Regions from separate parts of the Kitasatospora sp. NPDC088346 genome, predicted to be linked through region 2. Evidence: riboswitches for the same ligand, from Rfam matches in the RefSeq annotation. Region 2 holds a riboswitch; the other holds the start of a gene.
The links. A riboswitch is a leader RNA that binds a small molecule or an ion and turns the genes downstream of it on or off. The one in region 2 is predicted to bind cyclic di-AMP.

Region 1 (4,257 bases), on a different contig from region 2:
CGCCGCTGGTGATCGGCCCCGAGGCCGACCCGGAGCTGCTGGCCACGGCCGCCGAGGAGACCGGCTGCCCGAGCGCCGCGCCGCTGGGTGCGTACCCGACCGTCGGTCAGCTGATCGCCGGCATCTACATGGCGGAGCTGCCGCCCGCGCCGGCCCCCGTCGAGGAGCCGGTCGAGGACAAGCCGGCCGGCTGACCCGCCCGGGCCCGCAGACCCGAAGAGCCGGCCCCGGCCCCCCGTCGTCGGGGGGGCCGGGGCCGGCTCTTCCTGCGTGTGCGTGGCTCCGGCCTCCCGCGCGGGCCGCCCGGGCGGGCCCGGGGCTCGTCGGGTGAGCCCTCCGGTCAGGTCGGGAGGCGTGAGGTCTTCGCCGCCGTGTCGCTCAACCGCAGCGCCGGGGTGACCGGCTGGCGCGGGCCGTCCGGCACGCTGGCCGGGGCCACCGAGGCGTTCCACTCCGCGGGCGCGGCCTTGCCGCCCCCGGGCTTGCCCACCTCGACGGCCTGGCTCTCCCCCGCCTTGCGCAGCACGATCCGCTTGGGGGCCGGGGCCTCCGGGTCGAGCCAGACCTCGTTGCCGCTGAAGGAGCAGTCCAGCACCTGGATGTCGTCCGGCTCGCCGTCCGTGGTGGCCCGGAAGGCCACGCCGGCCTTCCGGTAGCCGGTCAGCCGGCAGCGGCTGACCGTCACCGGCTGCCCGGCCAGCTGGTGCTTGGCGGTGGAGACGGCGTAGTCGGACTGCCCGGCGGCGTCGATCAGCAGGCCGTCGAAGACGGTTCCCTTGTCGCGGCCGAGCGCGTGCACGGCGACCCCGCCGGCCGCGTTGCCGTACAGGACGCTCGCGGTGTAGTCGAAGTCGTTCAGGTAGGCGCCGTGCTCGATGCCCCAGCCGCCGTTGTGGTAGGCCACGAACTGGGTGACGGTGTGGTGGTGCTGGGCGTTGAGCCAGACGAAGATGCCGTTCTCCAGGTTGTTGTGGGCCAGGCACCGTTCGAAGGTCCACACCCCCTCGCTGGTCTCCGGCCACTCGTACCCCGAGGCGCCGGTGGCCCCCTGCACGCCGACGGCCACGCAGTCGGTGGCCCGGCTGCCGGTGCCCGCGCCGAGGCTGAAGCCGGTCAGCCGGTAGCCGCGAGGGTTGGGTTCGAAGACCGTCCGGGAGGCGACGCAGGACTCGTAGCCGATGTCGTCGGACGGCCCCTGCGGGGTCCGGGTGTCCTGCGGCCCGTCCCACCAGTAGGCGTCCTCCCAGGTGTTGTGGCTGATGCAGCTGCGGAAGGTGACGCCGTGGCTCATGTGCGGGACGAAGGCGTGGTTGCCGGCGTCCCGGACGACGACCCCCTCCACCACGGTGCCCCGGCTGGCGTCGGCGAGCATGTGGAAGTGCAGCCCGTACCGGCCCAGCACCGGCTCGGTGACGGCCTTTCCGTTCCACTTCTCCTTGCCCTCGGCCCGCGGGCCCAGCCAGCGCAGCGCAGCGTGCCGGACGTCGGCGCGGCGGGAGCCGGTGAGGTGGATGTGGGCCCGGCCCTGCTCGGTGCCCTCGACCCGGACGTTGCGGGTCAGGTTGAGCACCTCGGCGCCGACGGTGACGCCGCCGCCGACCGCGACCCGGGGGTGGGCGTACTTCAACGGGCCGTCAAGGACGACCGTGCTGCCGTTGACCTGACGGACCGTGCGCAGGTCGTACTGGTTGGTGAAGTCCTCGCCGTCGGGGGCGCCGGTCGGGGTGACGGCCAGTTCGTCGCCGGCCTTCCAGCCGGTCGGGGCGGCGGCGAGGGTGATGCTGGTGTCGCCCGCTCTGAGCGCTCCGGCGGCCCGCACCCAGGCCGTCCGGGCGGCGCCGTCCAGGCGCAGGTAGCCGGCGCCGGTGACCCACAGGCCGGTGTCGGAGTCGACGACGGTCATGCCGCCGCCCTTGAACCGGCGCTCGTCCACGGCGGGGAAACGCACCGTGTGCACGGCGGTGTCGGAGGGGGCGAGCACCAGGCTGCCGCGGACCTCGATGTTGCCGGCCGAGCCGAGCGTGAGGTCGGTGTCCTTGGCGAAGACCAGCGAGCCGGTCGGCTCGATCAGCAGGGAGCCCACCGTCGCGTCCGCGTCGAGCAGCACCTGGTCGGTGATCCGCACCGCGGACTTCGGACCGGGGACGGCGCCGCCCCAGCCGGCCGGGTCGGACCAGCGGCGGCCGCCATCGGTCACCGGCGGCGGCGGGGCGGGCGGCGCGGAGGTGGCACCGGACGTGGCGCCGGAGGTGGGCGTGGCGCTGTGCTGGTGGGGGCTCGGGGTCGCTCCGGCCTCCGTCCGGCCCGGGCGCGGGCGGCGGAAGCCGACCGGCGTCTGACGGACCAGCTCCTCGCCGGTGACGGCCGCGACGATTCCGACGGCCCCCCAGATCAGCAGCCTGCGCCGGGCGATACGCCCCTTATGGTCCGGTTCGGACCGATGTGACCTGGGCCGGGCCGGCCGGGGCTTCGCGTCGTCGGCGCCGTTCACGGGCTCCGGCGGTCTGTGCTCGAACTCCATGATCGCTCAGCCTCACCCAGGCCTCGATAACGACTCTGCCGACTGAAGCATAGGCAAGTCCCCATCCGCTAAAGGCTTTTGCGCGAAAGCGAGCGATAATGAACGGTCCGATCGAGGTTTATCGATCATGAAAAGGCGATGCGAACAGTGTGATGGCGGTCACACACATTTGCGGTTTCAACTTACGTCTGCCTAATGTCCTCCCACGTTCGTGGTCGCACGGACCCAGCCACCCGGGACGCCGAGTCCTGCCGCCGGGTGCGCTGGCACTGCACAGAAGCACCGCGGGCAGGAGCGGGGGAACCAGGTAGGTCGCCCGGGAACGGTACGTCGGTACCGGTCCGGGGCTTGGGGTGAAGCCGTGCTCAGCACGGCCGGGCAACTCCAGCCCGAATCCGACAGCTCACCTCGCAGGCGTGGGAGAGGAACGCATCTTCATGCTGCCCATCAGCGCCTCCAAGCGCGCCCGCCGCATCATCGCCACCACCGGTGTCGTCGGCATCGGCCTCACCATCCCGTGCCTGACCGCCGGGTCCGCCTCCGCCGCCTCGGTCGCCACCTGGGACAAGGTCGCCCAGTGCGAGTCCTCCGGCAACTGGAGCATCAACACCGGCAACGGCTTCTACGGCGGCCTCCAGTTCACCTCCAGCACCTGGGCCGCCTTCGGTGGCACCGCGTACGCCCCGCAGGCCAACCAGGCGACCAAGGACCAGCAGATCGCCGTCGCCGAGAAGGTGCTGGCCTCCCAGGGCCCCGGCGCGTGGCCGGTCTGCTCCGTCCAGGCCGGTCTGACCAAGGGCGGCGAGGCCCCGCAGATCAACACCGGCGCCGCGGCCACCACCACCCAGGCCGCCCCGAAGCCGGCCGCCGCCCCCAAGGCCGCCCAGCCCGCCGCCCCCGAGGCCGCCGCGCCGAAGGCCGCGACCACCGCGCCCGCCGGGAGCACCCACCAGTGGTCCGGCAAGAAGTGGGACGGCTCCCGGGAGCACGGCAGCCACGACTACACCGTGGTGGCCGGCGACTGGCTGTCCCACATCGCCGAGAAGAACCACGTCCAGGGCGGCTGGGAGAAGCTCTACGAGCTGAACAAGGCCACCCTGACGGCCGGTCCGCACGTCATCTACCCGGGTCAGCACCTCGACCTCGGTGACGGCACCCGAGCCGCCGCCCCGGCCGCCGCCGAGCAGCCGGCCGCCCCGGCCGCCCCGGCCGCCAAGGCCGCCCCGGCCGCGAGCACCGCCGCCAAGCCCGCCGCCGCCACCCAGGCGACCGGCTCCAAGGCCGCGGCGATCAACTTCGCGCTCTCCAAGGTCGGCCAGGCCTACGTCTACGGCGGCAGCAGCGACGGCGGCTGGGACTGCTCCGGCCTCACCCAGGCCGCCTACCGTCAGGCCGGCGTCTCGCTGCCCCGCGTCGCCGCGGACCAGGCGGACACCGCCACCCGCGTCTCGCTGGACAGCCTCCAGCCGGGCGACCTGCTGTTCTGGTCCAACAACGGCAGCAACTCGGGCGTCTACCACGTCGCGCTGTACGTCGGCAACGGCACCTACGTCGAGGCCGCCAACCCGAGCGCCGGCGTGCGCACCGAGACCATCGCCGACTGGGCCCCGGACTTCGCCGGCCGGATCTGACACCTGATCCGCGGCCCCGTCCCCCGGCGGGCCTGGCCCGACCCGGGGGACGGGGCCTATGCTGCGGCGAGCCCACCGATCCGGGAGAGCACGCCATGGCGAAGG
Region 2 (4,257 bases):
CTGCTCACCGCGGTGGCGCCGTGGGCGGCCGTCCTGACCGTCGGCTACCTGTTCCACCGGGGCCGGTACCACCCGGCGGAACTCGCCCCGGACGGCGCGCCGGCGGGCCGCTACTGGTACACCGGGGGGCTCAACCCGCGAGCGGTGGCGGCCTTCGTCACCGGTGGCGTGCTGGGCGTGCTCTGGGTCAACAACCCGCTGTACGTAGGCCCGCTGGCCGAGCTGACGGCGGGCGTCGACCTCAGCCTGCCGGTCTCGTTCGGCGCCGCGGCCCTCGTCCACACGGCGCTGTGCCTGCTGTGGCCGGAGCCGGACGGCCCCGTCGGCGCGGCCGGGACGGTCGGCGCGGCCGGCCCCCGGCCCGCGGCGGGGGAGGTGCTCAGCCCCGCGGCGCCGCCACCGGCGCGGCAGGAGCCGGAACCGACTCCCGGCGCTGGGCCGGGACGACCTCGCTGATCGCCTCGCCGACCAGCGCCAGCAGTTCGGCCAGCGGTTCGAGGTGGTCGGGCAGGTCGGCGAGCGCCACGATGCGCTCGCCGTCCGGTCCGGCCACCGCGAACAGGTCGATCGGGCCGAGGTGCTTGCGGGCGGTCTCCACCAGCGCGGCGACGTCGCTGGGCTGGTGGACGTCCGCGCTCACCCCGACCACCGGGCAGCCGGGCCGGTCCAGCTCGGTGGCCAGGTCCTCGGCCACCCCGGGGTGGAGATCCGCGATCAGCAGACCGGCCGCGCCCGCGGCGGCGAAACGGCGCGCGAGGTCGGACCCCGACCCGCCGCCGAGCACCGCGATGACCACCACTGCCCCGCTTACCCGCATGGCCTGCTCCTCCTTGAGCGAACCGCGTGGACCGCACCGCACAGCGGCCCGTACACGTATTCGGAGGATCGTAGGCACGCAGCGACCCTCCGCAACAGGGATTCCCCCTCAGGTGACCAGACTCACGCCCGCACAGGCAAAGGTTACGGTCATGACATGCCGGAATCCGTCGAGTCCATCCAGCCCGAGCTCTTCACGTGGGAGTTCGCCGCCGATCCCTACCCCGCGTACGCCTGGCTGCGCGAGCACGCCCCCGTGCACCGCACCACGCTGCCCAGCGGGGTGGACGCCTGGCTGGTGACCCGGTACGCGGACGCCCGGCAGGCGCTCGCCGACAGCAGGCTCTCCAAGAACCCCGCGCACCACAGCGGGCAGGGCCACCGCAGCGGCCGGGTCGGCATCCCGGGCGAGCGGCAGGCGGACCTGATGACCCACCTGCTGAACATCGACCCGCCGGACCACACCCGGCTGCGCCGTCTGGTGTCCAAGGCCTTCACCCCGCGCCGGGTCGCCGAGTTCGAGCCCCGGGTCCAGCAGCTGACCGACCGGCTGATCGACGGGTTCGCGGCCCGCGGCTCGGCCGACCTGATCCACGAGTTCGCCTTCCCCCTCCCCATCTACGCCATCTGCGACCTGCTCGGCGTCCCGGCCGAGGACCAGGACGACTTCCGGGACTGGGCCGGGATGATGATCCGGCACGGCCGGGGCCCGCGCGGCGGCGTCGCCCGGGCGGTCAAGAAGATGCGCTCGTACCTGCTGGACCTGATCCACCGCAAGCGGGCCGACCTGGGCGACGACCTGATCTCCGGCCTGATCCGGGCGAGCGACCACGGCGAGCACCTGACCGAGAACGAGGCCGCGGCGATGGCCTTCATCCTGCTCTTCGCCGGCTTCGAGACCACCGTCAACCTGATCGGCAACGGCCTGTACGCCCTGCTCGGGCACCCGGAGCAGCGGGCCCTGCTGCAGGAGTCCGTCCGGCGCGGCGAGAGCGCGCTGATGGACACCGCGGTGGAGGAGCTGCTCCGCTACGACGGACCGGTCGAGCTGGCGACCTGGCGGTTCGCCACCAGCCCGCTCAGCATCGGCGGGGTGGACATCCCGGTCGGCGACCCGGTCCTGGTGGTGCTCGCCGCGGCCGACCGCGACCCGGCACGCTTCGCGGCGGAGAACACCCTCGACCTCGCCCGCCGGGACAACCCGCACCTGGGCTTCGGCCACGGCATCCACTACTGCATCGGCGCCCCGCTGGCCCGGCTGGAAGGCCGGCTCGCCATCGGCACCCTGCTGACCCGTCTGCCCGACCTCCGGCTCGACGCGGAGCCGGACGCGCTGCGCTGGCGCGGCGGTCTGATCATGCGGGGCCTGCGTGAACTTCCGGTCGTATTCGACCCCGCCGGGCCGTCGATCCGGGCATGACATTCCCCCATTCGGAAGCATGCTGACGGCCTGTCGTTCCGATCGGCCGGAAATCGGCTGTTTCCAGCCCGGAAGTCTCCGGGAAGGTGTTTCGGCTGTCCGGAAACAGCTCGGACGGGCGAGCGGGACACGCGGCGCGGCGTGTCCCGAGGGCCTTTCGGGGGTCGACTGAATGCCTATCAACCCGGACATACCGGGATGGTTGGTCGACGATCCATGACGGTGCGTAATTTATGCGTGATGTTGGCGATATGAGCTTGTGATTGACCGACAGATCTGTCTAATCTCCGTGGAGCCCGCAGCCGTGGGCCCCGAACGCGGAACGCCGAATCCTGTCCGCCGCGCCCGGGAAAACCGAACCAGACCCTGGACAGGGGCGGGGGACCCAGGTTTGTTGCCGTCCCCAACGGCTAGGGGTGAAGCCGCCGGTGCGGCAGCAGGAACCCCCTCCTGCTGCCGCCGAGGCGGACGGGCCAACCTCCCGGTCCGAACCCGACAGCTCACCTCGCAGGCGTGCGGAGAGGAATCCTCATGCTGTTCACCGGAACGGGCCGTCACCGTCGCAGGACCCAGGCCGAGAAGGTCATCGCCGCCGCGGGCGTGGCCGGAGTGGGCCTGGCCCTGCCGCTGCTCACCGCCGGCGGCGCGCACGCCGCACCCGTGTCGACCTGGGACCGGGTCGCGCAGTGCGAGAGCGGGGGGAACTGGGGGATCAACACCGGCAACGGTTTCTACGGCGGGCTGCAGTTCACGCCCAGCACCTGGAAGTCGTTCGGCGGCACGCAGTACGCCGCGCAGGCCAACCAGGCCTCCAAGGGCCAGCAGATCGCCGTCGCCGAGCGGGTGCTGGCCTCGCAGGGGCCCGGCGCCTGGCCGGTCTGCTCGGTCAGGGCGGGGCTCACCAAGGGCGGCGCGGCCGCACAGGTGGACACCGACGACGCGGACGGGGACTCCGCCCGCGGCTCGACGCCGGCCAAGTCGGGCCGCAAACCCTCCACGCCGAAGGCCACGCGGCCCGCCGCACCCAGGGAGGCGGTGCCGCAGGCCGCCGCCGTCGAGCAGGACGACTCCGCCGAGGAGTCCGGCGACACCTACACCGTGCACCCGGGTGACACCCTGTCCGCCATCGCCGACGCCCGGCGCCTGGCCGGCGGCTGGCAGCGGCTCTACCAGGCCAACCAGGCCGTGATCGGCGCCGACCCGGACCTGATCGAGCCCGGTCAGGTGCTCCGGCTCGGCTGACCGGCACCGGACGGCAGGCCGTCCCGTTCGGGGCGGGGCGGCCTGTTTTGTGGGCATTCAGGTGAACTACCGGCCGGTAGCCGGGTCACACGGTGAGACGGGGCCACGGTCTGCGCGGCCCCGGCGCCGCGTGCGGTTAGGCTCTGGTCGTAACGACAACACATCCCGCTTCCGCAAGGAGATGCCTCGTGCCGTCCATTGATGTCGTCGTAGCCCGTGAGATTCTCGACTCGCGCGGCAACCCCACGGTCGAGGTCGAGGTCGGGCTCGACGACGGCAGCACGGGGCGTGCCGCCGTCCCGTCCGGTGCCTCCACCGGCGCCTTCGAGGCGCTCGAACTGCGCGACGGCGACAAGAACCGCTACTTCGGCAAGGGCGTCGAGAAGGCCGTTCTCGCCGTCATCGAGCAGATCGGCCCGGAGCTGGTCGGCTACGACGCCACCGAGCAGCGCCTGATCGACCAGGCCATGCTCGACCTGGACGCCACCCCGGACAAGTCCTCGCTCGGCGCCAACGCGATCCTCGGTGTCTCCCTCGCCGTCGCGCACGCCGCCTCGGAGGCCTCCGACCTGCCGCTGTTCCGCTACCTGGGCGGCCCGAACGCGCACGTCCTGCCGGTCCCGATGATGAACATCCTCAACGGCGGCTCGCACGCGGACTCCAACGTGGACATCCAGGAGTTCATGATCGCCCCGATCGGCGCGGAGTCCTTCTCCGAGGCCGTCCGCTGGGGCGTCGAGGTCTACCACACGCTCAAGGGCGTGCTGAAGGAGCGCGGC

Region 1: linked by a shared signal. The riboswitch ahead of ACIOFR_RS23885 (transglycosylase family protein) and the one ahead of ACIOFR_RS07840 (transglycosylase family protein) in region 2 are both predicted to bind cyclic di-AMP.

Annotation. Positions count from the first base shown of each region.
Region 1 covers NZ_JBIURH010000019.1:121,607-125,863, reverse strand. The annotation lists gene ACIOFR_RS23895 (sirohydrochlorin chelatase) at 1-194, shown strand, start outside; gene ACIOFR_RS23890 (hypothetical protein) at 341-2,521, opposite strand; cyclic di-AMP (ydaO/yuaA leader) riboswitch at 2,792-2,953, shown strand; gene ACIOFR_RS23885 (transglycosylase family protein) at 2,959-4,152, shown strand; gene ACIOFR_RS23880 (hypothetical protein) at 4,248-4,257, shown strand, end outside.
Region 2 covers NZ_JBIURH010000004.1:7,519-11,775, reverse strand. The annotation lists gene ACIOFR_RS07855 (purine-cytosine permease family protein) at 1-456, shown strand, start outside; gene ACIOFR_RS07850 (SDR family NAD(P)-dependent oxidoreductase) at 380-817, opposite strand; gene ACIOFR_RS07845 (cytochrome P450) at 974-2,236, shown strand; cyclic di-AMP (ydaO/yuaA leader) riboswitch at 2,584-2,764, shown strand; gene ACIOFR_RS07840 (transglycosylase family protein) at 2,768-3,478, shown strand; gene eno (phosphopyruvate hydratase) at 3,667-4,257, shown strand, end outside.